Regions from separate parts of the Psychromonas sp. genome, predicted to be linked through region 1. Evidence: predicted binding sites of a transcription regulator. Region 1 holds the regulator's gene; each other region holds the start of a gene.
What was found. Region 1 encodes sigma-54, which starts transcription at its own class of promoters, with help from an activator protein. Its sites were predicted from a motif close to GTTGGCACGNNNNTNGNNT; they were not measured.
Positions count from the first base shown of each region.

Region 2: the regulator sigma-54 is predicted to act here: its motif matches at 1,727-1,745, upstream of AC4GME_RS12900 (P-II family nitrogen regulator).
Region 3: the regulator sigma-54 is predicted to act here: its motif matches at 5,266-5,284, upstream of AC4GME_RS00635 (superinfection exclusion B family protein).

Region 1 covers NZ_CEZLMY010000076.1:3,569-14,854, forward strand. The annotation lists gene aceE (pyruvate dehydrogenase (acetyl-transferring), homodimeric type) at 1-446, shown strand, start outside; gene aceF (dihydrolipoyllysine-residue acetyltransferase) at 515-2,143, shown strand; gene lpdA (dihydrolipoyl dehydrogenase) at 2,247-3,674, shown strand; gene AC4GME_RS11095 (YacL family protein) at 4,164-4,532, shown strand; gene mgtE (magnesium transporter) at 4,545-5,906, opposite strand; gene AC4GME_RS11105 (HPr family phosphocarrier protein) at 5,942-6,214, opposite strand; gene rapZ (RNase adapter RapZ) at 6,219-7,064, opposite strand; gene AC4GME_RS11115 (PTS sugar transporter subunit IIA) at 7,084-7,530, opposite strand; gene AC4GME_RS11120 (RNA polymerase factor sigma-54) at 7,677-9,122, opposite strand; gene lptB (LPS export ABC transporter ATP-binding protein) at 9,180-9,905, opposite strand; gene lptA (lipopolysaccharide transport periplasmic protein LptA) at 9,911-10,456, opposite strand; gene lptC (LPS export ABC transporter periplasmic protein LptC) at 10,443-11,006, opposite strand; gene kdsC (3-deoxy-manno-octulosonate-8-phosphatase KdsC) at 11,007-11,286, opposite strand, start outside.
Region 2 covers NZ_CEZLMY010000104.1:1,384-12,128, reverse strand. The annotation lists gene AC4GME_RS12905 (ammonium transporter) at 32-1,252, opposite strand; gene AC4GME_RS12900 (P-II family nitrogen regulator) at 1,284-1,622, opposite strand; gene AC4GME_RS12895 (serine hydrolase) at 2,055-3,212, shown strand; gene ybeD (DUF493 family protein YbeD) at 3,307-3,576, shown strand; gene lipB (lipoyl(octanoyl) transferase LipB) at 3,593-4,246, shown strand; gene lipA (lipoyl synthase) at 4,236-5,204, shown strand; gene AC4GME_RS12875 (type II secretion system F family protein) at 5,475-6,695, opposite strand; gene AC4GME_RS12870 (GspE/PulE family protein) at 6,695-8,539, opposite strand; gene AC4GME_RS12865 (tetratricopeptide repeat protein) at 8,548-9,654, opposite strand; gene AC4GME_RS12860 (ExeA family protein) at 9,651-10,556, opposite strand; partial or broken gene mshL (pilus (MSHA type) biogenesis protein MshL) at 10,553-10,745, opposite strand, start outside.
Region 3 covers NZ_CEZLMY010000002.1:38,167-49,452, forward strand. The annotation lists gene rpsM (30S ribosomal protein S13) at 1-4, shown strand, start outside; gene rpsK (30S ribosomal protein S11) at 16-405, shown strand; gene rpsD (30S ribosomal protein S4) at 439-1,059, shown strand; gene AC4GME_RS00615 (DNA-directed RNA polymerase subunit alpha) at 1,085-2,071, shown strand; gene rplQ (50S ribosomal protein L17) at 2,111-2,491, shown strand; gene oxyR (DNA-binding transcriptional regulator OxyR) at 2,583-3,488, opposite strand; gene AC4GME_RS00630 (Ig-like domain-containing protein) at 3,643-5,181, shown strand; gene AC4GME_RS00635 (superinfection exclusion B family protein) at 5,326-5,919, shown strand; gene trmH (tRNA (guanosine(18)-2'-O)-methyltransferase TrmH) at 6,133-6,834, shown strand; gene AC4GME_RS00645 (DUF2868 domain-containing protein) at 6,856-8,295, shown strand; gene AC4GME_RS00650 (GTPase/DUF3482 domain-containing protein) at 8,292-9,677, shown strand; gene AC4GME_RS00655 (phospholipase A) at 9,672-10,529, opposite strand; gene recG (ATP-dependent DNA helicase RecG) at 10,636-11,286, shown strand, end outside.

The sequences.
Region 1 (11,286 bases):
GTAAAGCTGCGGATATTCTTGCAAATGATTACGGTATTGATTCAACCGTATTCAGTGCAACTTCATTCAATGAGTTAGCGCGTGACGGTCAGGCAATCGATCGTATCAATATGCTTAACCCCGAAGCTGCCGAGCAAAAAGCTTATATTACAGAGCAGCTTGAAGAGGGTGTGTTAACGGTTGCTTGTACGGATTACATGAAATCATACGCAGAACAAGTACGTGCATATGTACCTGGCACATACCGTGTATTAGGTACAGATGGTTTCGGTCGCAGTGACAGCCGTGAAAACTTACGTCGTCACTTTGAAGTTAACGCAGGTTATGTGGTTGTTGCAACGCTGCATGAACTGGCTAAATCAGGCTCCGTTGAACGCAGTGTTGTGACACAAGCAATCGCCAAATTTGATATCGATGTGAACAAAATCAACCCATTATTAGCGTAAATAAAACAAAGTATTAGCCATGCTTATCAGCATGGCTTAACTGTTTTTATTGATTAGGAAAAATTATTATGTCTGAATTAAAAGAATTTTTACTACCTGATATTGGCTCTGATGCTGCTGATATCACAGAGATTCTAGTCTCTGTTGGCGATACGATCGCCGAAGATCAAGATATCCTTTCGATAGAAGGTGATAAAGCTGCAATGGATGTGCCATCATCTGTTGCGGGGGTGGTTAAAGAGATTAAAGTCACAGTTGGTGACAGTGTTTCTGAAGGTAGCATTGTATTAATCGTTGAAGTTGCTGGAGAAACTTCTGCTGCAATTGAAGCTCCTGTGGTAGAAGCGGCTCCTGCTGCGCAAGTAAAAGCAGAAGTTGTTGTAGAAACAGCTGTTGCAGCGGCTGCTGCATCAGTAAGCGAACTGCAAGAAGTTTGTGTTCCTGATATCGGCGGTGATGAAGTTGAAGTAACAGAAGTATTAGTGTCTGTTGGTGATGTTATCGAAGCGGAACAGGACATCCTTAGCGTTGAAGGTGATAAAGCATCAATGGACGTGCCTGCACCGTTTGCCGGTATCGTTAAAGAAGTTAAAATCGCAGCGGGTGATAAAGTGTCTGAAGGCAGTTTAATCCTGATTGTTGAAACAGTAAGTGAAGGTTCAGCAGGTCCTGTTGCCGCCGCGCCGGTTGAAGCTCCACAAGCACCAGCCCCTGCGCCAAAAGAACCGCCAGTGCCGCATCACCCTGCAACGCATGAACAATCTAAAGGCGGTGCAATTCATGCATCTCCTTCTGTGCGCCGTTTATCTCGTGAGTTTGGTGTTGATTTAAGCAAAGTAACAGGTACTGGCCGTAAAAAACGTATCTTAAAAGAAGATGTGCAAACATTTGTTAAATATGAATTATCCCGTCCGAAAGCAACGGCTTCCACTGTCACTGGCGGTGGAAACGGTCTACAGGTAATCGCTGCAGCGCAAATTGATTTCTCTAAATTTGGTGAAATCGAAGAGAAACCACTTTCACGTATTCAGAAGATATCCGGTCCTACACTGCACCGTAACTGGGTAACCATTCCCCATGTTACGCAATTTGATGAAGCGGATATCACAGATCTGGAAAGCTTCCGTAAAGAGCAGAATGCCATTGCAGCTAAGCAAGATCTCGGTGTTAAAATTAGTCCGCTGGTATTTATGATGAAAGCTGTTGCCAAAGCACTTCAGCAATACCCTAACTTTAACTCGTCATTATCAGCTGATGGTGAAAGCTTAATTCTGAAAAAATACTTTAATATCGGTATTGCGGTTGATACACCGAACGGTCTGGTCGTACCGGTAGTTAAAGATGTATTAAATAAAGGTATTTACGATATCTCACGTGAAATCGGTGAAATATCTAAAAAAGCACGAGCGGGTAAATTAACCGCTAAAGATATGCAGGGCGGAAGCATGACTATCTCCAGCCTGGGCGGCATCGGCGGTACACAATTTACACCTATCGTAAATGCTCCAGAAGTGGCTATTTTAGGCGTTTCAAAATCAGCAATGAAACCGTTATGGAATGGTAAAGAGTTCGAACCTCGTTTAATGGTTCCTCTTGCTCTTTCATACGATCACCGTGTGATCGATGGTGCTGATGGTGCACGTTTCATTACCGCAATTAATAACTATCTAGCTGATCTACGCACGCTAATTTTATAATAATGTTAACAGGTCGGCATTTGTCGACCTTTTATTTTGCATTTAGTTAACAATTACATAGACTCAAAACAGTCTTCGATGGAACACTTTTACAGAGGTTTACATGAGTAAAGAAATTAAAGCACAAGTAGTGGTACTCGGCTCTGGCCCTGCGGGTTACTCAGCAGCATTTCGCGCCGCCGATTTAGGTCTGGAAACTGTATTAATTGAAAAATACAGTACGCTTGGTGGTGTTTGTTTGAACGTGGGCTGTATCCCGTCAAAAGCACTATTGCACGTTTCAAAAGTGATTGAAGAAGCCAAAGCATTAGCTGAACACGGTGTATTATTTGGCGAGCCATCAACCGATGTTGATAAAATCCGTATCTGGAAAGATAAAGTTGTTTCACAGCTGACGGGCGGCCTGCAGGGCATGGCATCGATGCGTAAAGTTACCGTGGTAAACGGTTTCGGTAAATTTACTGGCTCCAATACCATTGTCGTGCAAGGGGACGATGAGAAAACCACCGTTAATTTTGATAATGCCATTATCGCAGCGGGCTCACGGCCAGTTAAACTTCCCTTTATTCCACATGATGATCATCGTGTATGGGATTCAACAGACGCATTAGAGTTACGTTGTGTGCCAAAACGTTTACTTATTTTAGGCGGCGGTATTATCGGCCTTGAGATGGGAACTGTATATAAATCACTGGGCTCTGATGTTGATGTTGTAGAATTTGCCGAGCAGTTAGTGCCGGCGGCCGATAAAGATATCGTGCAGGTTTACACTAAGAAAGTGAAGGGCAAGTTTAATATTATGCTATCAACCAAAGTGACCGCGGTTGATGCTAAGGAAGACGCGCTTTATGTCACCTTTGAAGGCAAAAACGCACCAGCGACAGCAAAAGCTTATGATGCAGTATTAGTGGCGGTCGGTCGTGTGCCAAACGGTTTATCACTGGATGCCGAAAAAGCGGGTATTGAAGTGACCGAGCGCGGATTTATCGAAGTTGATAAACAGATGCTCACTAATGTGCCGCATATCCATGCAATCGGCGATATCGTCGGTCAACCTATGCTTGCGCATAAAGGTGTGCATGAAGGGCATGTTGCAGCTGAAGTTATCTCGGGTAAAAAACATTATTTCGATCCGAAAACAATCCCATCAATTGCTTATACTGAACCGGAAATGGCGTGGGTCGGTTTAACTGAAAAAGAAGCAAAAGAGCAGGGCATTAATTACGAAAAATCAGTGTTTCCTTGGGCTGCTTCCGGCCGGGCAATCGCATCAGATTGCAGCGATGGATTAACTAAACTTATCTTTGATAAAGAAACAGATCGCGTAATCGGCGGCGCTGTCGTTGGTTCAAATGCAGGTGAACTGCTGGGTGAAATCGGTCTGGCAATTGAGATGGGCTGTGATGCTGAAGATATTGCCTTAACTATTCATGCGCACCCGACACTGCATGAGTCAGTTGGTTTAGCTGCTGAAATATATGAAGGCTCTATTACCGATCTGCCCAATGCCAAAGCGGTAAAACGTAAATAACATTACGGTTTGAATCTGTTTACAAAGGGCGCTTTTAAAGCGCCTTTTTTTTGTCTAATATAAGATCACTAGCTGTTTTTTTCTCGTTCCTCACGCTCCGCGTGGGAATGCATAACACTATTAGTTTGCGTGAGCTTGAGGTGTATGGTTTACCTTTATTTGTTGGTATTCCGCCCGTACGTTTTTTATCTTGCTAAACTCATTTTCCAGCCAAGAAAAACGTAAACGTAAATTTCCTAGCCGCATTGATAGATTTGTAAAAGGCTTGGATGTCCTCTAATTTTTTGCTGATTTTTTATGAAAGATCAAGCAAACGCTTACAAGCGACAGCTTCCTTCAATGCCAATTGGCTAGGAATCTCTGCATTCCCATGCTGAACGTGGAAATGAGACTAATTACTCTGCCACATAGGCAGGTTAAAAATACCATCAATCATGTATACTGCCCGTTAATATGTACTGTTAATTTTACTAGCTATTTTGAGAAAATATGGAATTTGAATTTAGAAAAGATTTTATTAGCGAGCAAGCGACTGTCAAGTTGTCTATGGGTCATGAGGCTTTTGCAACCTGGTTAGAGCAGGAGGGGCAAGCGGTAGATTGGATAGAAGATCTGCTCGCTAAGATTGTTTTATTGCAGCAACGCGCTATTACAGATGTAAAATTAACCGGTAGTGAGTTTTCACTTTTAGTTAATCAAGATGAAGCGCAAGTGATTAATCACAGTTTACTGAATAATCAGGATGAGATTGATTTGGAAGGGGATTTGGCGTTTTATGACTTAGAGATTCAAGCATCCTGCGGACTGGAAGATTTTTTGAATCTCATAGAGTCTTGGTTAGAGTTTGTGCAGGGGTAGATGGCAAGGGGATCAGTAGCCTAACACTAAGGTCGCCATACCTAAGAAAGAAAACAGACCAATCACATCGGTGACTGTTGTTAACGCCATACCGCCTGCAAGTGCGGGATCTATTTTATATTTATGCATAACTAGCGGAATGGTGACCCCTGCTATTCCGGCAACAGACAGATTAATAAACATCGCGCCTGCGATAATTAAACCAACAGCAAGATCGCCTTTCCATAGGGTAACTGCAGTCGCTACTAAAAACGCCCAAATCAAACCATTAAGAATGCCAATCGCCGCTTCTTTGCCGATTAACCATCTAGTATTGCTGCTACCGATATGGCCGACAGCAATCCCGCGAATAACTAAAGCAAGTGTCTGATTGCCTGCAATACCGCCCATGCTCGGTACTATGGTCATCAATATCGCAAGGGTCGCCATCTGCTCTAATGTTGCTTCAAACATATTAGTTACAGATGCGGCAATGAATGCCGCAATTAAATTAATTGACAGCCAAACGGTACGACGTTTTGTACTGGGCAGAATGGGAGCAAAAGTATCTTCATCATCATCCATACCCGCCATACCCATCATCGAGTGTTCGGCGTTTTCGCGGATAATATCAACTACGTCATCAATGGTGATTCGACCCAGCAGGTGGTTTTGTGAATCAACCACAGGCGCTGAGACCCAATCATGACGTTCAAATAGTTTGGCTATTTCACCTTCATCCATCTCTGCGAGTAAGGTTTCTGTTTTATTATCCATTACTTGTGCAACAGAAAGAGACGGATCAACCGTCAGTAATGTTGATAAGGGGACATCGCCAATTAACTGGTCATCTTCATTGACTACATACAGGGTGTCGGTTGCTTCTGGTAATTCACCTTTTAAACGTAAGTAACGCAGTACAACATCAATTGAAACATCCGGTCGAAGAGTGATAGTGTCAGTGTTCATCATCGAGCCGGCAGTATCTTCGGGGTAAGCAAGTGCTTGCTCTACACGGTGTCGGTCTTGTTCGTCCATCTGTTGTAATACAGCTTGATAGAGACTGTCCGGGATACCACGTAAAATATAGGCAAGATCATCTGTATCCATACCTTCTGTGGCGGCAACTAAATTTGATGCGCCCATTAAACTGATGATGCCATCTTTTGCATCTTCATTTAACTCTTCAAGAATTTCACCCTGTTGATCGTGATCGGTTAAATTCCATAGGACTTTACGATTGGCTGGAGGAGAGGATTCAAGCAGTAGGGCTACATCACAAGCTGGCATCTTTTCAAGAATGCCGCGAGCCTTAACAAACATGCCACTTTCAAGGGCTTTGTTTACTTCCTGGAGGCGTTGCTGGGCATTTTGTACATCAGTATTTTCCAGCATGGCATGACTCCCTTATTATTATTTTATTCTAAAAATTATTCTTCTAAAAATTTATCTTCTATTAGTTTAGTGACGGCAAGCATCGCTTGTTTTGCTTCTTTACCCTTGGCAAGTATTTCAATCTCTTGACCATAGCAAGTTTCTAAAACCAGCAAACCAAGTACGCTGTCAGCATCAGCTTGTTTATTTTGGTGTTTAATTGTAATAGTTGCATCAAAAGAGTTAACTAATTCAACAAGCTTAATCGTTGCACGTGTATGTAAACCTAATTTGTTCTGTATTGTAATTGTTTGCCTGATGATATCCATCTGTTTATTGCCCTTTTAAACACTTATGTTCAATTTGCACCTGGTACTTAGTTTTAAAGCGTGCTGCAATCTGCTCTGCTACATAAACTGAGCGGTGTTTTCCGCCGGTACAACCAATTGCAATCGTGACGTAGTTGCGGTTATTGGTTTCAAGATGGGGTAACCAGGAATGAAAAAGGTTTTCAATTTGGTTAATCGTCTGTTTAACCAAGTTGTGCGAATCAAGATAATCTTTTACCGGTTGATCCAAGCCTGTGTATTTTTGCAGTTCAGGTATCCAATGCGGGTTTGGTAAAAAACGCACATCAAAAATATAATCAGCATCTTCAGGATGTTTATATTTGAAACCAAAAGATTGAAAGATAATCAGTAAGTTGCTTTTCGCTGTGCCTTGCAGATGAATTTTAAGGCGTTCATTTAAGTTATGAATTGAAAGCGTTGTGGTATCAATTGCGAGTGCCGCACGGTCACGAATAGGTTGTAGCAGTTCATTTTCAAGCTCAAGTGCTTGCGATAAAGATAACTTTTGTTTGGAAAGCGGATGAAGTCGTCTTGTTTCGCTATAACGGCGGATTAATTCGCTGCTGATTGCATCCAAATAGACGATTTCAATATCAACTTTATTTTTTAATGAGCTAAGTAACTGCTCAATCTCAGCTGCTTTAGTCGGTAAGTTACGAATATCTAAGCTGATTGCTATTTTATTGTTTTTTGCATCAACAGTATCAATTAATTGCTCAAGAAGTTGAAATGGTACGCCGTCAATGCAGTTATAACCTAAATCTTCAAGTACATGCAGTGCTATTGTTTTTCCTGAACCAGAGCGTCCACTAATGATGACTAATTTCATTTCTACTCCACTTTATGGTTTATTCCGCCTGCAGTAACTCAAAAAGAGCCTGGTCATTATCAGCATTTCTTAATTGACGTAAAAAAGGCTTATCTAACAGTTTTTTGCTGATTTCAGAAAGTGCAACAAGATATTGCTGGCAACGGTCTTCGGGAACAAAAATAGCGAACAGAAGATCGACTTTGTTACCATCATATGCATCGTAATCAATTGCAGTTTCACATTGCAGAAAGACGGCAGTTGCCGGCAACGAGCTGTCAATTTTTACGTGAGGGATTGCAATACCTGATCCTACACCTGTAGAGCCTATTTTTTCTCGGGCAATTAAATTATTAAATAATATCTGAGGATCGATATTTAATTTTTCAGCTGCAATACGGCTAATTTTTTCTAATGCACTTTTTTTGCTTGTGCAGCTCGTTTTGCTAAAAACGGAATCTTTGCTTAATAAGGTCGATATTTTCATATTTTATTCTATTTAAGTCACTGTAAAAGAATCGCGCGAGTGTAGCAGTTTACTCGTGAATGGCTATCAAGAAATAACTATTTCTTAATATCCATCAAAGATTATTCCAATTCCATGCATTAAACATCACTTACTTGCCCTATTAATCAAAGTAGCTGTTTACGTTGATTAGATGGCGGAATACCCAGTGACTCACGATATTTGGCAATTGTACGACGTGCCACTTTGATCCCTTGATCTTCAAGTAACAGGGTTATCTTATTGTCACTTAAGGGTTTAGTTGTGATTTCTGCACTGACTAATTTTTTAATTAACGCGCGAATAGCCGTTGATGAGCATTCACCGCCACTTTCTGTTGCAACATGGCTGGAAAAGAAAAATTTAAGCTCATAAATGCCTCTTGGTGTATGCATAAACTTTTGTGTGGTGACCCGGGAAATAGTTGATTCATGCATCTCTACTTCAAATGCGACATCATTTAAGACCATCGGTTTCATCGCTTCATCGCCATATTCAAAAAAGGCTTGTTGCTGCTGTACGATACAATTGGATACCTTTAATAAGGTTTCATTACGGCTTTCTAAGCTTTTAATAAACCACTTTGCTTCTTGCAGATGGCCCTTGATAAATTGTGAATCGGTTTTACTAATCTTACCTTTGCATAAATCAGCGTATTTCTGGTTTACCGAAAGGTTGGGATCACAATCTTGGTTTAATGATACACGCCATTGCCCTGCAATTTTTTTTACATAAACATCCGGTACGATATATTGCGCTTGACTGTCTTCAATTTGATTACCCGGGCGAGGCTCTAAACTTTGAATCAGGCGCATAACCTCTGCTAACTGAGCTTCTTTTAATTTAGTTTTTCTTGCCAGCGTGCGGTAATCACGATTAGCAAGCAGATCCATGTGCAATTCAAGTACCATTAATGCTTCATTTAACCATGGTGTCTGTTGAGGTAGATGCTGAAGCTGGATCTGCAGGCATTCTTGTGTTGAGCGAGCCGCTACACCAATCGGATCAAAATGTTGAATACGCTTTAAAACGACGAGAATTTCATCTAATTCAAGATCCTCGACTTCAGGAGATAAACTTTCTAAAATTGACTCGCAACTTGCTGTTAAATATCCAGATTCATCAATAGAGTCGATGATTGATGTTGCGATCAGTAGGTCGGTCTCAGAAAAAGGGGTGAGTTGCATCTGCCAGATTAAGTGGTCTTGTAGAGTATTTGAAGACTCGCCTTGGTATACAGTGTCTTCTCCCTCATAACTTGATGTGCCAGAGGAAATTGAGGTGGTTGGTGGTGCTGTATATGACTCTTCCCAGCTGTTTTCCACGGGTAAATCATCTGCAAATTCTTGCTTAGTTAATGCCTCAGAGGTATCTATCTGACTACTGTCTTGCTCTTTATTAACCTCTTCAATACCACTGTTGTCATCTTGTTCAAGCAGTGGGTTTTCATCGAGAGCATTTTGGATCTCTTGTTGTAAGTCAAGTGTGGAAAGTTGTAATAATTTAATTGCTTGTTGTAATTGAGGAGTCATAGCAAGTTGCTGACCCATCTTCAACTGTAAACCTTGTTTCATCAAAACACTTTTTTCCTCATACGAAGCAATTCTATGAACTAAGTGACTAACTATAACCTATAACTTAAATTCTTCACCCAGATAAACTTGTTTTACATGATCGTTTGCTAATATTTCGTCTTGCGTCCCAATTGCAATAATTTCACCATGGCTGACGATATATGAATGCTGGCACACATCCAATGTTTCGCGTACGTTGTGATCAGTAATTAATACACCTAAACCACGATCACGCAGCTGCTGAATAATATTTTTAATATCGATAACGGAAATAGGATCAACCCCGGCAAAAGGTTCATCTAAGAGAATGAATTTAGGTTCGGTTGCCAGTGCGCGTGCAATTTCAACACGACGTCGTTCTCCACCTGATAAGCTCATGCCTTTGTTATCACGGATATGGGTAATATGAAACTCTTCGAGCAGGGTCTCTAGTTTTTCATCACGTTGAGCTTGAGTTAGCTCCTTACGTATTTGTAAAATACCCATGATATTTTCGGTGACTGTTAAACGGCGAAAGATAGAGGCTTCTTGTGGTAGATAGCCTATCCCTTTTTGCGCGCGAATATGCATCGGGTGATGAGAAATATCTTCATTATCAATAATGATTGTGCCTTCATCTTGTTTGACTAAACCAACTACCATATAAAAAGAGGTTGTTTTACCTGCGCCATTTGGGCCAAGTAAACCGACAATTTCGCCCGTTTTTACGGTTAAACTTACACCATTTACCACGGTACGACCTTTGTAGCTTTTTACTAAACCTTTTGCTATTAATTCAGCCATTTTATTTATTCTTCTTTTTCTGAGTTTTTATTTTCAGTTGTATCTGTTTTTGGTTTTTCAAATTGCGCGGGTAAAAATACGGTATTAACACGTCCATCTTTGCCCTTTTCTGTATTGACAATTAGCTCTTCAGTCTCAAGAAAGTAAATTATTTTTGAACCATTAATCTGGCTATCAAGTTGTTTTACTTGTGCATTACCCGTGAGCGTTATTTTTCCTTTGGCAACATCATAATGAATACTATTTGCTTCTGCATCAAAGGGTTTACCGTCATCCTGGGTCTGATAAAAAGTGGCTACTTTACCGTCTGCGATCATTATCTCATGATTGGGTAATGAGCCTCGAATAACGGTGAGTTTGTCACCGGTTATTTTAATGCTGCCTTGGGTCAGTAATACATCTTCTAGAAAGACAATAGTATTCTTTTTCATTTTTGCATGTTGACTTACCGAGCTAACATTAATCGGCTGGTTATAATCAGACTCAAGTGCAAGACTTGAAAATGAAAGAAGTAATGCGCTGATCATTATGCTTATTTTATTTGTTTTCATTGAGGTATACCGCTTTAATGTTATCTTTTACAATTAATTCTTCAGTGATTAGAGAGGCCCACATACCAATGCCTTGCTGCTGCATTTGTGGCCCTTTCCAAGTAACAGGTAGGTCACTGCTTATCTCTTTTTGATCCAGTAGTATAGTTAATTTTTCTGTTGCCATGGTTTGTACTAGTTGATCTAAACTAAGGTTTTCCACCCATACGTCATTTGATAATATTAATTTGTTTTGCTCATAAAGAATGCCATCTTCACCGCTTATTTGCCAAACAGTTGTGTTATTAGTTTCTTTATTTGCGATATAAATAATAACTTTGGGATTTTCAAAGACAGTAATATCTTTGCTGGCAAAACTGGTTGTTTTATCGGCAAATATTTTATGGCCGATTTTCCCTGTTTCATCAAAATGAACATTGCTAACATTATAGGCAATATAATTTGGCTGATGCTTTGGCAGTGTCGGCAAAATCGTTTCAGGTTTAAAATATAACCACAGCAAAAATGCGAACAATAATAAGATAAATGGGATACTTTGGCGTTTAGTCATCTATTCACTTTTACCCTGCGTGATATTAAGCTGGTTATTACATTGTAGAAAGAGATCGCAAATCTCGCGTACTGCACCAAAACCACCGTTTGTTTGGGTAATTAAATCGGCACCCTGTAAAACCAATGGATGAGCATCATTAACAGCTACACCTAAACCACAATCCTCAATAACAGGTAGATCAACCACATCATCTCCGATATAGGCTACTTCTTGTGCTGTTAAACTCAGTGTCTTTAATAAAGATTGATATACTGTTAGTTTATCTTCCTGTCCTTGG
Region 2 (10,745 bases), on a different contig from region 1:
TTTTTAATAAGGTAAGTTTTAATCAGTAAACTTAAGAAGCAGTAAACTCAGGGTAAGCTTCTAAGCCACAGTCATGTAAGTCCATACCTGTTTCTTCTTCTTCGGCAGTAACTCGAATTCCCATTGTTGCTTTAATAACAGCCCAAACGATCCATGAAGCGGCAAATACAAAACCAAAGATAACTGCTGCACCATATAGCTGGCTAGCGAAAGACGCGCCGTCATTACTAAGAGGAACAACCAGTAAACCAAACAGACCACAAACGCCATGTACTGATAATGCGCCCACAGGATCATCCAGTTTTAATTTATCAAAAGTAATAATGCTGTAAACGACAATCACGCCTGCAACTGCGCCAATAGCGGCTGCAAACAGTGGAGTAGGAGATAGAGGATCAGCTGTGATTGCCACTAAGCCCGCTAATGCACCATTTAAAATCATAGTTAAATCCGCTTTACCCCATTTCAGCTTGCTTACTATTAATGCAGCAATCGCACCTGTTGCAGCCGCCGCATTGGTATTGACAAAGATAAGACCTACAGCCGTCGCATTTTCAGCATCTGAAAGAAGTAATTGCGAACCACCGTTAAAGCCAAACCAGCCCATCCATAAAATAAATGTACCTAATGTTGCCAGCGGCATATTTGAACCCGGAATAGGGTGAACTGAACCATCTTTACCGTATTTACCTCTACGTGCACCAAGTAACATTACCGCAGACAGTGCAGCTGCTGCGCCTGCCATATGAACGATACCAGAGCCTGCAAAGTCACTAAAACCAGCTTCACTAAGGAAACCACCGCCCCAAGTCCAGTAACCTTCTAGTGGATAGATGAACCCGGTTAAAAACACAGAAAAAATTAAAAATGCCCAAAGTTTCATACGCTCAGCAACTGCACCAGATACAATTGACATTGCTGTTGCCACGAAAACCACTTGGAAGAAAAAATCAGACTCTAATGAGTGATCCGCACCTTCAGCTTGACTGCCAATTAATCCACCTAATGAAGGTAACCATCCGCCGGCGCTATTATCAACGTACATAATGTTATAACCAACTAATAAAAACATGGTACAGGCAATCGCATATAGCACCACATTCTTGGTTAAAATTTCAGTAGTATTTTTAGAGCGAACTAAACCCGCTTCTAACATGGCAAATCCTGCTGCCATCCACATAACTAAGACACCTGATATTAAGAAATAAAAGGTATCGAGCGCAAATCTAAGTTCTATTACTGTGTTTTCCATAATAATTCCCTTTTACAAACATTAAACCAAATTAAAGTGCTTCGTCATCAAGCTCACCGGTACGAATACGTACAACTTGTTCAAGAGATTGAATAAAGATTTTTCCATCACCGACTTTCCCTGTATTGGCAGCCGTAGTAATAGCTTCAACTAAACGATCTACATCTTCATCTTTCACTGCAATTTCTAATTTTACTTTTGGCAAAAAATCAACTTGATATTCAGCACCGCGATACAGCTCGGTATGCCCTTTTTGACGACCAAAACCTTTAACTTCCGAAACAGTTACACCTGCAATCCCCGCATTCATAATCGCTTCTCTTACTTCATCTAACTTAAATGGTTTAATTATTGCGGTTAACATTTTCATGGTAATCCCCTTATATATTTAAAATAAAATCAAATATTCTCTATGCCGATAAAACAAAACTAATACCTGCTTGATGGCACTAATCTCTGTACTTACCCATATAATTACAATTACCATGCCATAAAATTAAACCCTTAACATACAAAGAGTTACATAAAACACTAAGAATACAGACCGCCCAACGCACCATATCAGTGCAAAACTTACCCGGCTTATGCACCGAAACAAACCATCAATTTGAAAACAGATAGAACTTTTATAAAGCGGCTATGACTGCCCCCTTAAATTAATTGTTATTCGCTTTACAGAGCAATTTAAGTTGATAAATTCTTTAGCTCCCCTAGAAAACAATAGGGCATCTGCTATAGTGCATAACAATTTTTATCATATATGCCCAAACCACTTGGGTATAACAACTCAAAGGTAAACTCCATGAAAAAAATAAGCCTACTGCTTATCACTTTCGTTCTAAGTTTTAATGTTATTGCGACTCCGCGTGTTATCCCCAATGCTCCCGCAATTGCAGCAAAAGGTTACTTGTTAATAGACTTTGATTCAGGAAAAGTGCTTGCAGAAAATAATAGTGAAAAAACCTTGGCACCTGCGAGCTTAACTAAGATGATGACCAGTTACATCATTGGCCAAGAGATCAAATCGGGTAATTTAAACCTGACCGACAAAGTGACAATCTCAGAGAAAGCATGGTCAAAAAACTTCCCTGACTCTTCTAAGATGTTTATCGAAGTGGGTAAAGAGGTAACGGTTGAAGATCTTAACCGCGGCATTATCGTGCAATCAGGTAATGATGCCTGTGTTGCAATGGCTGAGCATATTGCCGGCAGTGAAGATGCGTTTGCTGATTTGATGAACTCATGGGCCCTACAGCTAGGCATGAATAATACTCATTTTGTTAATAGCCACGGTTTACACTCAAACGAGCATTACACCACAGCGCAAGATATGGCAATTTTAGCAAAGGCATTAATTTCAGATGTGCCTGATGAATACCGTGTTTACAGTGAAAAATCATTTAAATACAACGGTATTGTTCAATATAACCGTAACGGCCTATTATGGGATAAAAGCTTAAATGTAGATGGAATAAAAACAGGTCATACCGATGCGGCAGGTTACAGCCTTGTCTCGTCGGCAACAAAAGATGGCATGCGCTTAATCAGTGTAGTGATGGGCACAAAATCTGAAACGTCGCGTAAAGTTGAAAGTAAAAAATTACTTAACTGGGGTTTCCGCTTTTTTGAAACTATTACCCCATACAACGCCGGCGATCAACTTGCTAATGAGCGCATCTGGATGGGCTCTCAAGAGATGATCCGCTTAGGTGTTGCGGTAAATACGCCGATTACACTACCTCGCGGGCAGGCTAAAAATTTAAAAGCAGATTTCATTATCGAAGATGAGTTGCGCGCGCCAATTAAAAAAGGCGATAAAGTTGGTGAAGTACATTACATCATTAATGATGAGTCGATTGCCACTTATGACTTAATCGCTTTAGAAACGGTCGAGGAAGGCGGTTTATTCAGTCGTTTGATTGATTACATCAAATTATTATTTATCGGTTGGTTTGCTTAATTCAATCCCCATATAATAAATACCACAAGTAATAAAGTGAGGCTTTTGCCTCACTTTTTCATTTAGCCTTCATTACTAACCCTTGGAGTTTCAGATGGCATTAAATACCAAATTTGACGAGCTTTTAGAGTTCCCATGCACTTTTGCATTTAAAGTGATGGGCATTGCCGACCCCCAAATGGTGCAGGATGTAATCGCTGTTATTCAAAGACATGCACCGGGCGATTATGCACCAAAGATAAAACCTAGCTCAAAAGGAACTTATCATTCATTAAGCATTCCCGTAACCGTCACCAGTAAAGAGCATATTGAAACAATTTACACCGAATTAAATGATCTTGAGCTGGTTCGTTATATTCTTTGATTAGTAGATAAATTAGATGACCGCTATTGATAAACAGCTTCATGTACGTTACTTAGGTTTACAACCCTATTTAGAAACGTGGCAAAAAATGAGTGATTTCACACAGCAACGTGACGAAAGTTCGGTGGATGAAATCTGGTTGGTTGAACACCCGGCTGTTTTTACACAAGGCAGTGCTGGTAAAGCGGAACATCTGTTACAACAAACAAATATTCCTATCGTAAAAAGCGATCGAGGTGGACAAATCACCTATCACGCGCCCGGGCAGTTAATTGCTTATCTGTTAATTGATATCCGCCGTAAAGATTTTAATGTGCGCACGTTAGTTTCCATTATTGAACAGAGTATTATCAACTTATTAGCAGATTATAAAGTGAGCGCCCTTGCTAAACAGGAGGCGCCGGGCGTTTATGTCAATGGTAAAAAAATCGCCTCATTAGGACTAAAAATTCGTAAAGGATGCTCTTTTCATGGCCTGGCTTTAAATGTTGATATGGATTTATCTCCTTTTTTACAAATTAATCCTTGTGGTTATGCGGGGCTGGAAATGACACAATGCAAGAATGAAGGGATCGGACTTTCAGTAAAGCAATTAGCACCGTTATTAATTGAAAAACTGAACAAACAACTAAATTATTCACAGATAGAGAGTTTTTTTCATGAGCAATAAACCAAGTCAATTAACCGCAGGTGAAAAACTGCGTGATGCCGATAAACTTTCTCATATTCCAATTAAAGTGATCCCATCAGATAAAAGTAAGGTTTTAAAAAAACCATCGTGGATGAAAATCAAGCTTAAAGCAGATAATTCACGGGTTAATGAAATTAAAGCGGCCCTGCGTAAAAACAAACTTCATTCAGTATGTGAAGAGGCATCCTGTCCGAATCTTAATGAGTGTTTTAATCACGGCACCGCAACCTTTATGATTTTAGGTGACATTTGTACTCGCCGATGCCCTTTCTGCGATGTTGGTCATGGAAAACCGCTTGCTCCTGATGCAAACGAACCGAAAAAATTGGCTGAAACAATCAAAGATATGCAGCTTAAATATGTAGTGATCACTTCAGTTGACAGAGATGATCTGCGTGATGGTGGTGCACAGCATTTTGCCGACTGTATTCGTGAAATCCGCCTGTTAAACCCTGCGATAAAAATTGAAATTTTAGTACCTGATTTTAAAGGACGTATGGATAAAGCATTAGCTTGTTTTGAAAATGACCTGCCTGATGTGTTTAACCACAATTTAGAAACTGCACCGCATCTATACAAACAAGTGCGTCCAGGAGCCGATTACAAATGGTCGCTACAACTGCTTAAAAAATTCAAAGAACAGCACCCGGAAATTCCGACCAAATCAGGTTTAATGATGGGGTTAGGTGAAACGAACGATGAGATTGAACAAGTCATTCAAGATTTAGGCAATCATGGCGTCACTATGCTCACCTTAGGACAATACTTACAACCAAGCCCGCATCACTTAGCCGTTGAGCGTTACGTGCCACCAGCAGAGTTTGATGAACTTGGTAAAAAAGCCAAGGCGATCGGTTTTGACCATGCTGCCTGTGGTCCTTTTGTCCGCTCTTCATACCATGCTGACTTACAAGCATCGGGTGAAGAAGTTAAATAAATCCCATCTCAGTAAAATAAAAAAGACCGCATAAATTGCGGTCTTTTTATATCAATCAGTGTAGCTAAGCACAGCTGCATCCTTGAAAACATAAATTCTATCTAACGCTCATTTCCTCGTTCCCACGCTCTGCGTGGTAATGTAAATACCGCGCGGATTATTTTAAGCTTTCGCTTGAAGCGGTTGGTTTAACTTTTCCTCGTTCCCACGCTCTGCGTGGTAACGAAGTAACCACTCTAGACTCGCTGATTCGCACATAACAAATAAAAACTAACGGCCTTTCATTGCGCCCATCATATCCCACATCGGCGTGAAAATACCGAGCGCTAAAATCAATACCATCCCAGCAACAATTGAGATTAATATCGGCTCGATTTTAGCAGTCATATTTTTCAACTCGTAATCCACTTCCCGTTCATAAAAATCAGCTGATTCATTAAGTAACTCATCAACTTGACCTGTTTCTTCACCTACAGCAATCATCTGTAAAACCAAAGGGGTAAACAAAGCCGCTGAGGTGGCTGTTTTTAGTAGCGTTTCTCCCGATTCAATGCCTGCCCGCATGGCTAACATTTTTTCTTGTAAAAAATTATTATCTACCGCATAGGCGACCAAATATAAGGCATTATTCAAGGGTACCCCGGCACTTAACATCATCGCAAAACTACGCGAAAAACGCGCTAATAAAGAGCGTTCAATAACACTGCCGATAATGGGAATACGTAACTTCCATTTATCCCACAAATACGCGCCTTTCTCCGAGCCAAGCCAAATTTTAATAGAAACAAAAGTTACAATTAAAGCCGCCAAGATATAAGACCAGTAATTCACAAAAAAGGACGATGTAGCCAGAAGTACCTGAGTGGTCCAAGGCAGTTCCGCGTGAAATTTTGCAAACATATTGGCAAAAGTTGGAATAACATAAATATTCAAAATAACCATTGCCACAGCCAATGCCATTAAAACAAAACTCGGATAACGCATTGCACTTTTAACCCGTTTACGCGTTTCCACTTCCAGCTCCAGGTATTCAGATAACTGCAGAAAGATTCGATCTAATTGACCGGTATTTTCTCCCACTTGTATCAGCGACACATACAATTGAGAAAAAACACGGGGATGAGAGCTCATAGCGGCTGAAAGGGAATAACCATTGTGCATGCGCTCCAATACATCGTATAAAGCGTCACTCAGCAACTTCGAGTGTGTTGAATCTGCAAGGCCATTTAAAGCTCGTAAAATGGGAATACCCGCTTTTGTTAATGAGTATATTTGACGCGTAAATACAATTAAATCAGGGAGTTTGATATGTGAAGCAAATATGCTGGAAAGATCAATCGCTTGCCCGCCAGCTATTTTTTCTTTTACCTCTATCGGCAAAACTCCTTTCCTCATTACCAGATCAACAGCTAAATCTTTTGAGATCGCCTCAAGCTCACCTTTAACGGTATTACCTTGGTTATCGCGTCCTATGTACTTAAATAATGGCATTATTCAACAAAACCTAATGGCGAGGAATGCGCTTTACTTTTCTGCTCATCAAGAGGTGCAAGTGTTAAGCCTGAATCGCTTGAGTCTTCTGTTTTTGAGAGTTGCAGTTCAATTTCATCATGGTGTTTCTTTACTTTTTCAAAACGATCTACTAATTTAAAGACCTCTTCTAATGAGGTAATCCCCTGCTTTGCATACTCCAGCGCAGCTAATGCAAGTGGTTTAAAATACCTTGATTTTTTAGCTGCAATAGCGAAACCATCGGTATCATCTAAGCGTAATGCCGATACCATCTGTTCATCGATTTCCAATAACTCAAACACCCCGATACGACCACGATAACCTGTAAATTGGCAACGCTGGCAACCAAGTGCCGAATGAAAGTGGGTGTGCTGCAGGTTTTCATCACTTAATTGCTCAAGTAAAACTTGTTGTTCAAGTCCAGCAGGTGCACTAGTTTTACAATTTTCACATAAACGGCGCACTAAACGTTGTGCAATCACCGCACGTAACGCACTGCCGACCAGATATCCAGGTGCGCCCATATCTAATAAGCGCAAGGTACTGCTGATGGCATCATTAGTATGTAGTGTTGAAAGTACTAAATGCCCCGTTAATGCGCCACGTATACCAATTTCCATAGTTTCATTATCACGCATCTCCCCCACTAATAAAATATCGGGATCTTGACGAAGCGCTGAACGTAATACCGTCGAAAAGTCTAAACCAATCTTACTATTAACCTGCACTTGATTAACACGTGCTAATCGGTACTCAACGGGATCTTCTACAGTAATTATTTTTTTGCCCGGTAAGTTCAAGGTGCTCAGTGATGTATATAAGGTGGTCGTTTTACCACTACCTGTTGGACCAGTCACAAGAATCATGCCATTCGGACGCTTAAGCTGTAACTCTAAGCGTTCTTGCAAATGAGCTGGAAGACCTATCTCTTGAAAAGATAAAACACCTGCTGATTGATCCAGTAAACGCATTACCATAGATTCACCTTCTTGAATCGGCATGGTAGAAACACGGATATCAATACTGCGCCCTTTAATTTTGATATTAAAGCGCCCGTCTTGTGGTATACGTTTTTCAGAAATATCTAATTTCGCCATTAATTTAAGACGTAATACCAATGCGCTTGCGATACCGCTTTCAGGTAGTAACGTTTCTTGTAAAACACCGTCAACACGCTGCCTTATGCGTAACACATTTTCATCGGGTTCAATATGAATATCCGAAGCCCCGACCTGAACCGCATCTTCAAACAGCGACTGGATCAGTTTAGCAACGGTTGCATCAGAACCTTCACCACCGATATCTAAGCTTGCGCCTGCATCAAATGCGGAGCTCTCACCATGCTCTTCACTTAATTTAAAGGCAAATGAGGCAATCTCTTTAGTGCGGCGGTATACACGATCAAACGACTCAATTAATTGATCTTCTCGCGCAATCATCAGCTCAAAGGGGCGACCATTTAATAATCTACCTAAAACGTCTAAGCTGTGTAAATCTGCAGGATCGGAAACAACTAAGGTAATTATTTCACCGTTATCATGAATCGCTAACGCACGCAGACGGCGCGCATGCACTTCCGGAATTAACTGCACCGCATTATGGTCAATTTTAACTTTCAGCAGATCTACAATTTTTATATCTAACTGCCGAGATAAGAAAGTTAAGATCTGCTCTTCACTGATATAACCTAAATGAATCAGAGTTGCGCCTAATTTAAGACCTAACTGACGCTGCTCTTTTAATGCATTGGCTAATTGAGCTTCGCTGATCAACTGCTCTTCAACCAGTAAATCACCTAATCGCTTTTTTAATTGCGGTTTCATAGCATTCCTTACTTTTGATCTAAATAAGTTAGACGTTGATTAATATAAGCTTTTGCTTTTGATGAAAGATCGGTTTGTAATAAAGCGTTTTTATAGCTGCTAACCGCAAGACCTGTTTTCTCCTGCTTATCTTGTGCAATTGCTAATGACATTCTCCAGCGCCCATTATTCGGGCGTTGTGAAAGTAAACTTGTATACAACTGCTCTGATTGTTCATACTTTTTGAATTTTTGTGCCAATACCGCATGACTGACGTAATAGTCTAAATTACCTTCAACTTTAGGCGGATGTTGCTCAAGATAGAGATAAGCTTTTTGCTGATCACCCGCTTTTAATGCTATACGCGATAACATTAAATTGAAGTCGGGATAATCGGGTGAAACTAATGCCCCTTTTTTTAATAAACGGCTAGCTTTATCAACATCCCCCTGCCCGTAATAATAAAGTGCCAGTGATTTACGCAGATCATTTAGATTAGGTAATAAAGTGAGTGCTTGCAGCCTTTTTTTTGCGGCCAACTCAAAACCACCTTTAGCCTGTGCTTTATCCGCCTCTTTAAGATGAATTTGTGCAAGTTGTGCTTTGCTTAATTGCGCTGTTTTAATCTCTAAATGTTTCTTTCCATTATCCTGATTTTTTACTGAAGAGGACGTTTTTGAAGAGGTTTTCTTTGCTGAAACTGTTTTTCCAGAAACCGCTTTAGGTGCGACTGCTGCTGCCTTCACGTTATCCTGATTAGAGCTTGTTTTTTTCTGTTTTTTAGCTTTAACCTGCGCTTTCACAGTTTTGAGTTCATTAGTTGCAGATATTTTCTGTTGAACTGGCTGGGCTGTAACGGTTTCTACGCTAGACTCTTCTAATAAACCAGTAGTTGCCGCCTTTGCCGGAGAAACTAGGCTAACACCCGATTTAATCACTTGAATTTCAGTTTCTTTGGCTGCTTGCTCCTGGGTAAAAATAAGGTAAGAAAGCCCTAAAGATGAAGCTAGTAGTAATGCGATTAGCAGCAAAAGAAGAGCCTTTTGTTTACCTTTCTTTTCCGGCATATAAGCTAAAATCGGTTGTTCTTGTTGTACTTGCTGAAAGTCTTGATGCATTTTATTGATAATACTCATAACAACCCTTTCCACCACAATAACAAAACCGCGTTTAACAATACAAATGAGCACAATACCACCCACCAATATTTGAGTTTTTGCACTGGGTAAGCATCCTCTGTATCTTTGATCGCCTGATGAACCAGTTTACTGGTGATTTGATAATGCTGTTGCCCATAACTTATCATCAGAATTTTGTGGCACAAGACATTAATTAAACGCGGGATACCACGGCTAGCCTGGCTTATTTTACGACACACTTTGCGGTTAAATAACAATGCCCCCCGATAACCCGCTTGCTTTAAACGTTGCGTAATATAATGCTCTATCTCTTTTTCCGATAACGCGCGTAACTGGTAAGAAAAGGTGATCCGCTGGCGTAATTGACGTAGTTTTGTTTCAGCAAGACGCACATCTAATTCTGGTTGAGCAAATAAAACCACTTGTAATAACTTTTGTGATTCTGTTTCTAAATTAGAAAACAGTCGCAATGCTTCTAATGTAGAGTCAGGCAGTGCCTGCGCTTCATCAACTAATACCAGCACTTTTTTCCCTTGATCAAGCAGGGTTAATAGACGGGTTTTAATCAAACCTGTTAATAAAAACTGATCATCAAAATTTTCTTTTTGCACACCTATTTTATCAGCTAATGCACAACGCAACTCATGAGCAGTCAGGTAAGGGTTATCAATATTACAAATCAGGTACTGCTCAGAAATCTCCTGTTGCAGTTTATTACATAACAAAGTTTTCCCCGTGCCGACTTCGCCGGTTATTTTTAAAATACCCTCCCCCAAAGAAAGCGCCGTAGTGATCACTTGTAGCGCTTCTTTATGGGGAATAAAATCAATATAAAAACGGGGATCCGCTGTTAATGAAAAAGGCGCTTTTTCCAGTCCAAAATGTTTTAAATAGATCATTGTGATGGGTACCACTTTTCAACTAATTCCGATGATTTTTGAATCTCTTGTTTCCAAGTATTCTGTTTTATCACCTGTGGTTTTACTAAGATAATCAGTTCCGTTTTAAAATTCTGTTTTGCTCGATTAGTAAACAGTTCTCCTAACCAGGGAATATCACCCAATAACGGGGTTTTAGAGATCAGATCT
Region 3 (11,286 bases), on a different contig from region 1:
ATAGGGTAAGAGATAATGGCTAAGACTCCAACTCGTGCTCGCAAGCGCGTTAAAAAGCAAGTTGCTGATGGTATGGCTCATATCCATGCTTCTTTCAACAACACAATCGTAACTATTACAGACCGTCAAGGTAATGCGCTTTCTTGGGCAACTGCCGGTGGTTCTGGTTTCCGTGGTTCTCGTAAATCTACTCCGTTCGCTGCACAGGTTGCTGCTGAACGTGCTGCTGAAGCAGCTAAAGAGTACGGTCTTAAAAACGTTGAAGTTTTTGTAAACGGACCTGGACCAGGTCGTGAATCTTCGATTCGCGCTCTAAACGCGGCGGGTTTCCGTGTAACAAACATTACTGATGTTACACCAATCCCACATAATGGTTGTCGTCCACCGAAGAAACGTCGCGTTTAATAGCGACCTTCCAAGGTAACTGGAGAAAGAACAATGGCAAGATATTTAGGTCCTAAGCTTAAGCTTAGCCGTCGTGAAGGAACAGATCTTTTCTTAAAGTCTGGTGTCCGCGCGATTGAATCTAAGTGTAAGATTGATAATGCACCGGGTGTTCATGGTGCGCGTAAACCACGTCTATCAGACTACGGTTTACAACTACGTGAAAAGCAAAAAGTTCGTCGTATGTACGGTGTACTTGAAAAGCAATTCCGTAACTACTACAAAGAAGCTGCTCGTTTACAAGGCAACACTGGTGAAAACCTTCTTCAACTTATTGAAGGTCGTTTAGACAATGTTGTATACCGTATGGGTTTTGGTGCTACTCGCGCTGAATCACGTCAACTAGTTAGCCATAAAGCTATCTTAGTAAACGGTAAAGTTGTAAATATCCCTTCTTTCAACGTTAAAGCAAGTGACGTTATCGCAATTCGTGAAAAAGCTAAAAAGCAGTCACGAATTGGCGCTGCACTTGAAATCGCTGGTCAGCGTGAAGCTTCTGGTTGGGTTGCTGTTGATACAACGAAAATGGAAGGCGTATTTACTCGTCAGCCTGAACGTTCAGATTTATCTGCTGAGATTAACGAACAGTTAATCATCGAACTTTACTCTAAGTAAAGTTAACTGCTAAGAGAGGACACAAATGCAGGGTTCTGTAATTGATTTTCTAAAACCAAGATTAGTTGATATCGAACAAGTCAACGCAACTAGAGCAAAAGTGACTTTAGAGCCATTAGAACGTGGTTTTGGTCATACTTTAGGTAATGCGCTTCGTCGTATCTTGTTATCATCTATGCCGGGAACGGCGGTAACAGAAGTCGAAATTGATGGTGTACAACATGAGTACAGCACAAAAGAAGGCGTACAGGAAGATATCCTTGAGATCCTTCTAAACCTTAAAGGTCTAGCTGTTAAACTTGAAGGTAAAAACGAAGTTCTAGTTAGTTTAACTAAATCTGGGGCCGGTCCTGTTACTGCAGGCGACATCATTCATGATGGTGATGTAGAGATAGTCAACCCAGAACATGTGATCTGTAATTTAACAGGCAATGCTGAAATCAGCATGCGTATTAAAATTGAATCAGGTCGCGGTTATGTTCCAGCTTCATCACGTATTCATACCGAAGAAGATGAGCGTCCAATTGGTCGTCTATTAGTAGATGCGACTTTCAGTCCTGTTGAGCGTATTGCTTACAGTGTTGAATCAGCTCGTGTTGAACAGCGTACCGATTTAGACAAACTTGTCATCGATATGGAAACAGATGGAACACTTGATCCGGAAGAAGCAATTCGTCGCTCAGCTACAATTCTAGCTGAACAATTAGACGCATTTGTTGACTTACGTGATGTAAGTGAGCCTGTTGAGAAGGAAGAAAAACCTGAGTTTGATCCGATTCTCTTGCGCCCAGTAGATGACTTAGAATTAACTGTTCGTTCTGCTAACTGTTTAAAAGCAGAAACGATTCACTATATCGGTGATCTGGTTCAAAGAACAGAAGTTGAACTTCTTAAAACGCCTAATTTAGGTAAGAAGTCTCTAACTGAAATCAAAGATGTACTTGCATCTCGTGGACTTTCTCTAGGTATGCGCCTAGAAAACTGGCCACCAGCAAGTCTTATCGAAGATTAATCAGTCGTCATTCGAATAACGAATAATAAGGATTAGGTTATGCGTCATCGTCATAGCGGACGTCAACTTAACCGAAACAGCAGCCATCGTCAGGCTATGTTTCGCAATATGGCAAGTTCAATTGTTGAACATGAAGTAATTAAAACTACTTTACCTAAAGCAAAAGAACTTCGTCGTGTAGTTGAGCCTTTAATTACCCTAGCTAAAACGGATAGCGTTGCTAACCGTCGTTTAGCTTTTGCTCGCACCCGTGATAACGCGGTTGTAGCTAAACTATTTAATGAATTGGGTCCTCGTTACGAGGGTCGCCCTGGTGGTTACACACGTATCATTAAATGTGGTTTCCGTACCGGTGATAAAGCTCCTATGGCTTACATCGAATTGGTAGACCGTCCAGTAGTAGCTGACGAAGAAGAGTAAATCTTCTTTTAAGCGACATTAAAAAAGCCGAACTTATGTTCGGCTTTTTTGTATCTGAAATTCCTAGCTGTTAGTCGACAGCTGTCGGCTGTCAGCCGTACTGTTTTAACTTGTCCTGCACGCTTGTACTGATTAGTTTTGATAAATGCTCAAAGCAGATTTTTCGGACACTATTATTCCGGCATATTAAACCAATACTTCTTGATGGTATCGGTTTTTTAAAGGGAATATACCGGATCCCTGCCTGATGACGATTAGTGGGAATCGCTAACTGAGGTAATAATGTCAGGCCATTATCTGCACTGATCATATGGCGAAGCGTTTCTAAACTGGTTGCTTTAAAACTCTGATCTTCGATTGCACCGGCTGCAAAGCAAAACCCCATCGCCTGATCGCGTAAACAATGTCCGTCTTCCAGCATTAGAACGCGCTCGCCACGCAGTTTATCTATATTGATAGCGGCTTTATCTGCCCATTGATGTGTCTCAGCTAATGCTAGTTCTAGCGGTTCATCATAAAGCACAAACTGTTGAAACGATTCCATCTCCGGTAATAGCGGTAGCACTAAACAATCAAGCTCCCCCTCTTCAAGCTGCTTTAATAGAATATGGGTTTGATTCTCATGCAGATACAGCTCTAACTCAGGAAAGTGCTGTTTTATCGCAGGAATAATCAATGGTAATAGATAGGGGGCAACCGTGGGTATTAAGCCGATATGAAGAATCCCCTGCATTGGTTCATTATGGCTTTTGGCAATCTCTTTTAACGATTTAGCTTCCAGTAAAATCGTTTTAGCCTTAGCGACAATATCAAGCCCAGCCTGGGTAAAAATCACCTTACGTGATGAACGCTCCATTAACGTTACATTCAATTCATCTTCAAGTTTACGAATCTGTCCGCTTAATGTTGGTTGGCTAACAAAACACTTTTCCGCCGCTTTTCGAAAATGTTTTAACTCTTCAAGCGCGATCAAGTACTCTAAATCTCTAAAATTCATAACAGTAAACCTTGTATGAGGATAAATCTGACGGGCAAGTGTAAATTACTATTGAGCTACCTCCAAAAATTTAAAATAAAACAAATACTAAAAAGAATTTGGTTTATACTTCTCAACTTATTGGCAATTTTATATTTATTAAAAGGAACTTTCCATGCAATTGCATCAAACTTTGTCTATCGCAATGCTTTCACTCTTACTTTTTGCATGTGGTGGTAGCCTGGATGGCACGACAACTGAACCTGTTGTTGATGATGAGACTCCCACTGAAGAAGATACTATTATTGAAGACGCGGCACCTGCTGACCCGGGAGTTCCATCTTATTTTACTTATTCAGGTGCTTCGCAATCATGGGTTGCAATTCAAGGCACTGGTGGTGTAGGGCGCACAGAAGCTTCTGTATTGACCTTTAAATTATTAGATTTAAATGGTGATGCTGTTTCTGGCGTAGATGTTAATTTCGCATTAACCGCACCTTCAGGCACAACCCTTGAACCATTAACCGGTACGACAGATGATTCTGGTTTTGTCAGTACTACCGTCAGTTCCGGTAAGGTAAGTGGCACTCTACGCGTAACCATAGAAACTGCCGATGGATCAATTGAACTTGTTTCCGATATCTTATCCGTATCTACGGGGTTGCCTGATCAAGATAGCTTTTCACTTTCAATAGGTGATCATTCACCAGAGTCTTTGAATATTAATGGTGTTCGGGTACCTGCTGTAATTCATCTAGCAGATAGATTTAACAATGCAGTACCGGATGGAACTGCAGTGTATTTTACAACTGAAGGGGGGGCAATTCGAGATGCTACAACTGGTACTGTTGGTTCTTGTTTAACACTTGGTAGTGAATGTCAATTAGAGTGGGTATCACAAAACCCTCGCCCAGATGGTAATAAATTAACAGATTTTACTACTGGTTGTGCCGCGTTTGCATTTGATCCATGGGGATACGGTGTTGGACCATGCATAAATCCCCTTGGTATGGGAAGACCCTATGGCGGCAGAGTGACCATTACAGCATTTGCAGTTGGTGAGGAAGTTTTCATTGATAATGATGCTGATGGTTGGTTTAGTGATGGGGATGACTTTTTAGCAAGTCAAGACGACTTATCTGAAGTGTTTTTTGACCATAATGAAGATGGATTTTATAAAGAAGAACAGAGTGCTGTTAATATCAATGATGAACGTGAGGAATACCATGATTTTGCTCCAATTAATGGTGTTTTCGATCAAGCAAATGGAATATATAACGGCACATTATGTTCGGATGAAACTTTAGCCGTAGATGGTTGTACACGTGATTTGATTAATGTGCGAGCAGAACAACAGTTAATTATGGCGTCGAAGGATCAATTTATTCGAGTTCAAAATGGTGGAGTAGATATAAACGCTGTAGATTTGACAACTAACGGCAGTGAGACTCTAAAAGTTTATTTTGCAGATATATATAATAATCACCCACCAACCGGGACTACAATTACTGTTTCTACAGATAACGGTCTATTATCAGGCAAGACTTCATGGGAGGTTGGTAGTAGTGCTGGTTATGGGGCATTTGATATTGAAATAAATATAATTAATGAAACAGAGCCTAATAAGAAAACAAATGGTAAATTAGTTATTGAGTTAGCAACTCCAGGAAGCGGTACATTATCATTTATAATGAATGTAACTGACGCAGGTTAATTGCATTTACTTAACTCTTTAAAAAAGCAGCTTCGGCTGCTTTTTTATTATCTATTATTTCCCCAATAACACAGGAAAACAAACTCTGGCACGACCCTTGCTACATACATGTTGTGTAACAAATTTTTGGCAAGGAGCTTAATTATGATGCAGTTAATTCAACGAGTTAAAGATCAGCAGGGTATTACGCAGGCAATGGCCTGGATGTGTATCGCCAGTGCCACCCTCTTAATAGTGCCTGTTTCATTATTGAAAATGTCTGGAACGACTCAGTGGTCACAGCTTTATGCTCCTTATGTCTGGATTTTGGCGTTATTAACTGGTTCATATTTAATCACTCGTTTAGTGACGTTTTTATTTACTTACTTCGTTGCTGAGTTAAAAAAACGTCAGCTTCTATCTTCGCGTAATAAAATGATCCGTCAATTAGACTTCGAAGAAAAAGCGGTTTTGCGTGAATTTATTATTCAGCGCAAAAATGTACTGCCACTGCCAATGAATGAACTAGCGGTGAGTAACTTATTACAATCTGGCGTACTTGTGCCTGCTTTTGAAACTCAGGAAATTAAAGGCAGTGGCCGTATTATTAAATTATCTATTGCGATTGATGCAAGAGAGCAATTAACCCATAAAGTATTAGGTTTACCTGTCGGTAAATTGACTGAGCAAGAGGCAACTATTTTAAAGGCAGCTCGACCAGATTATGCTCGCACCAATTACATTGCATTAAGAGACTAAGAATAGAATCTATATATATATACTCAAACGACCTGAAGATGCTGAATCTGCATATTGAAGTGGTTTAGGTATATTATCCCGCTCCTCTTTGAACCAGGATCTTGTTGACTCCCTGTATCAGGATGGTTTTTGCCTCGTTTGACCTGCTTTTTGTCCTCGTAAATTTATGTATAATAAACACTTCAATCTTATCCCATTATTTTGAGAGTTATTATGTCACCTGAACGCCTTGCCCGTATCACGCAAATGCTAAACCGTCGCCAACCTGAACTTACAGTTTGTTTAGAGCAGGTGCATAAACCACATAATTTGGCCGCTATTGTGCGTACTGCAGATGCGGTTGGTGTCAGTGATGTGCATGCAACCTGGGAAGATAAGGCGATGCGCCTTTCTGGTAAAAGTGCAACAGGTAGTCAGAACTGGGTGAATGTTCACTCTCATGAGACAACCCAAGAAGCAATTGCCGCATTGCGAGCACAAGGAATGCAGATTATCGCAACAAATCTTTCTGACACTGCGATCGATTTTCGAGAAGTTGATTATACTAAACCAACGGCTATTTTGATGGGGCAGGAAAAACACGGCATCAGTGACGAAGCGTTAGCACTTGCTGATCAAGATGTGATTATTCCAATGGTCGGCATGTGCCAGTCATTAAATGTATCGGTTGCTTCTGCATTAATCCTCTATGAAGCGCAACGTCAGCGTGAACTGGCTGGTATGTATAACGGTGAATGCCGTTTACCTAGCGAGGAAGCGCATAGAATTTTATTTGAAGGCGGGCATCCCATTTTTACTAAATTGTGCCGAGAGAAAAACCTACCTTATCCGCCATTAGATGAAGAGGGGCAGATAAATGCCAGTGATGATTGGTGGTTAGCGATTCGTTCCTCTTCAAAAAACGCTGCTAAGTAAATAAGTGCGGGAGAATTATTAGTGGATCTATTTCAGCAACGTTTATTAGCCGAAGGTATACGCGCTGTTGAAGGTGATTCTCCTGCTTTATCAACGCCTATATCAGAAAAGCCGGGCGTTAGTTTTGATAAATCAGTGTTACAGCGTGCTCTGCAGCTTGATTCTCAGCTGCAAATCTCAGCGCTATTCTCACACTTTAAAGATTTAACTAAAAACCTGTTTACGCTGTTATCTGTGCTTTTATTCGTGGTAGGTGCAAGCAGTGTACAACAGCTGTTTTTTAGTGAACAGGGCACGCAGATAAACTTCTTTTGGGCGTTTGTCCTGTTCTTTATTCCCAATTTTATTACCTTGTTTTTATGGTTACTGTTTTTTTTACAACCCAATTTATTAAGCAGTGGTTGGCTGGCTCGCTTAACTCTGTTTTTATTAAAAACAGTTGAAAAACGTTTTAATCCGCAATCAACAAAGCATCCACATTTTTGGACATTATTTAAATGCTATTTTAAAGTCAGTTTCTCAGCTGATCTAGGACGTTATCAGTTATCTGCTGTAACCCATCTGTTGTGGCTGAGTTATTTTTGCGGCGCAACCTTAATGTTAGTGATGATGCTTGCTACACATCAGGTCGATTTTATCTGGCAGACCAGTATTCTATCGCTGGCAAACTTTCAATGGTTAACTGAGTTATTGGCCTATATTCCCAACTTATTGGGATTTCCAGTGCCCAATCTTGAGCAGATACAGCAAAGCCATTTAGGCGCAGTTAATGTTATTGCGGATGCACAAAACAGTCGTCTGGTCTGGTCGAGTTTATTGATTAGCAGTTTGATAATTTATGGTTTAGCACCTCGTTTTCTTTTATTGTTATTAATGCAGTTTTTATTAAAAATAAAAAGAAAACAATTTAGTTTAAATTTAAGCAAACCTTATTACGTGCAATTACGGCAACTGTTAAAACCCAATGTTACCTCCTTGGGTATTAGCGATCCTGATACGTTTAAAGTAGCGCCCTCTAACCATCTACATTCGGAAATGGCGTGCCATCAGCTACCCTCCTGTTTTTATCCTGTGGCGATAGAGTTATCAGCAACACAACTTATTGAATGCAAAAAACATGTTAAACAATACTCTCCTGAGCAGTTTGAGCTGTTAAAACATATCTGTGATTTTCAAAGCCAGCAACAGTTATTAAATGAGATTGTAAATGTCGGGCCACAAGCGATTGTTTTATACGTAACCTTATCGCGTTTACCGGATCGTGGTTTATTAGGCTTTATTAAATCGTTAACCGCATTAACGACTAAATCGTTTTATTTACTGCTTATCGATGATGCCCTTATTGAATCATCCCATTTAAGCAAACGTCGCAGTGATTGGTATGAACTTGCAGCGCAGGCAGATATTTCTTTAGATAATATTATTCAGTTTAAAATCAATAAAAAACCGGAGGCTAGATGAGTAAAAATGGCTTATCTGTAGCGGTTGTCGGTCATGCTAATGCGGGTAAAACCTCATTAATGCGTACTTTACTACGTGATACAGAATTTGGTGAAGTGGCAGATCAAGCTGGCACCACTCGTCATGTTGAAGGCAGTGCACTGTTGATTGATGAGACTAACAGTCTGGCATTGTTTGATACTCCAGGACTCGAAGACTCAATTCGTCTGTTTCATATTTTAAGTGGTTATTTTGCAGATCAGTCTGTAGATGGCATTGAACGCTTACAATATTTCCTTGCGCACCTTTCTGAATACCCTGAACTCGAGCAAGAAGCTAAAGTGCTGCGCACACTGTTAAATAATGATCTTATTTTTTATGTGATTGATTTGCGCGAACCGGTTTTAGGTAAATATCGTGATGAATTACAAATTCTCAGTTATGGTGCAAAGCCGATTATCCCGGTGCTTAACTTTACCAAACAAGGTGGCGATAATTTAGAGCAATGGAAAACACAATTAGCCCGCCTTAATTTTCATGCGGTTGTAAGTTTTGATAATGTTCATTTTAATTTTTCTGATGAGATGAAAATTTACCAAAAAATGCAGACCTTGCTGGCAGATAAAGAAGAGTTACTGCAAAACTTTATAAATCAGCGCCAAATTCAGTGGTCTGAACGTTTTAATGCCGCCAGAGAGATCGTCGCTAACCTGTTTGTTGAATCGGCTTGTGTGCGTTTCAAGACGGTCAATAGTGAACAGGAAATCGAACAGGCAACTCTTAAACTTCAACAGGTGGTTCGTAAAGCGGAAAGCAAATGTGTTCGCCGACTGTTAAAGCTCTATCAGTTTCGCAAAGGGGATTTAGAAAATAGTGAATTACCCGTTGAGCAAGGTGGCTGGCAACTGGATCTGTTCTCAGCCGATAACCTGCAAGAGTTTGGTATCAAACTAACAGGGAATATTGCCAAAGGCGCGGGATTGGGTGTGGCGATTGATTTAGTCACTGCAGGTATGACCTTGGGCGCCGCCGCTGTTACTGGTGGAATCGTGGGTGCGTTATGGGGAGTTAAGCTGCGTTATTATGATGAGATACAAGCAAAAATTAAAGGCAGCCGTTATATCTGTTTAAATGATGTGACGCTGCAGGTGTTGTGGTTAAGGCAGATCAAACTGTTAGAGCTCTTACAGAAAAGAGGTCATGCCAGTTTTGATAAAATTGATTATCAAGTTAGCCTGCATAAGCAAAAAAATGCGTTACCAAAAAACTGGTCTAAATGGTTACGTAAATTACGTAACCATCCAAACTGGTCATCACTGAATGTAAACTCCGCAGAGCTGGAAGATAGCAAGCGTCTGTTATTTATCGAGCAGGTAAGTGTGGAAATGGTTAATGAGTTATAACCAGTCCGTTAATGAAATACCCAAACCTATCGTATTGGTATATTCATTGTATTCAATCATGCTGTTGCCGTAACCAGAGAACAGTTGAAAATAACCGCGAACCCTGCCATGGATAGGAAAGCTCCAATCGAACTCTACAGAGCCTTTACTAAAACCACTTTCGAGATTATTACGGCTGGTAATCGCGATGGTATTGTTATTCACTGTATAAAAAGCATAAATTTTCCCGTGTCCATAATAATCCAGTAAATCCGGGTTATTATCTTCACTTGCTGTTTCTTCGAAACGATACCAAGGATTAATGGCAACCGTAAAATTGCCATTTTCAAAGATAAGATTGCTTTCAATGCGGTTCCAACTGCGTGACATAGGCTCTGTCTGTCCATTTGACTGATGGGTTAAATTCAGTGTTGCTAATTTAAAATTCCAACCGCCAGCTAATTTACGGTTCTGTACCCAATGTGCAAACAGTTCAGGTTCATAGTTGGTTTCGCGAAACGGGGATGAATTGTCGCTGTTATATGCCTGCCAGAAAGAGACCTGGGTATAGCCTAAAAAAACCGAAATGGGTAAGTCAGCAATATCAACTAAAACGGGAATTTTAAAGCTAAACTGAAATTTCACCTCGACTTGTTGCAGTTCACCATCCGGGATAATGCCTTTATAAACATCATAAGATTGAATTTTGTCATTAAAAGTAAAAGGTAAAAGATAAGTTGGTTTATGAGGGATAATAGAGAAGCGAGTCTCTTCGAGTTTTTTTTCCTGCTGTATACGCCGATCAATCGCCGACTCTTCGGCTATTGTGGAAAAACTGAATAAAAAAATAAATATTGAGAATAATAAACGCATATCCATTGCCTTGATAAATAATGTAAATAATAATCATAGCTTCAAGCATAATAGGTTCAAGCTGAAATTATGCTGCTTTACATAGTCTAACTGTATGGGGTTTAAAATGAAATTAGAAAAAGTGCCCTTAACCGTTCTTAAAGGCGTGGGCATTAAAGCCTCTGAAAGGTTAGCTAAGCTTGGTTTAAACAGTGTTGCCGATCTGCTCTTTCATTTGCCTTTACATTATCAAGACAGAACCCGGCTTTATCCTATTTCTGATCTCAAAGATGGCATGCAGGTAAGTGTGCAGGGCTTCGTGTTAAGCTGCAATGTACAGATGGGAAAAAGGCGTATCTTAAAATGTAAAATAAGTGATGGCAGTGGCAGTGTGACGCTTAACTTTTTTCATTTTAATGCGTCACAAAAAAATAGTTTTGCAACAGGAGCTTTAATTAAATGCTTTGGTGAATTTAAACGCGGTTATCAAGGATTTGAGGTAACTCATCCGGATTATTCCATGCTTGATTCCATCGAAGCAAGCGATGTAGAACAAACCTTAACCCCCATTTATCCGTCAACTGACGGCCTTAAACAAAACAGCTTACGCAACTTAAGCGAACAAGCGTTAGTTTTTTTGCAGCAAAATAAAATAGATGAATTAGTGCCACTGCATCTGTTAACACACCCGATAAGTTTAGCCGATGCGCTTTATTATATTCATCGCCCGCCACCTGATGCCTGTATTGAGCAACTTGAAGCTAAAACTCACCCGGCA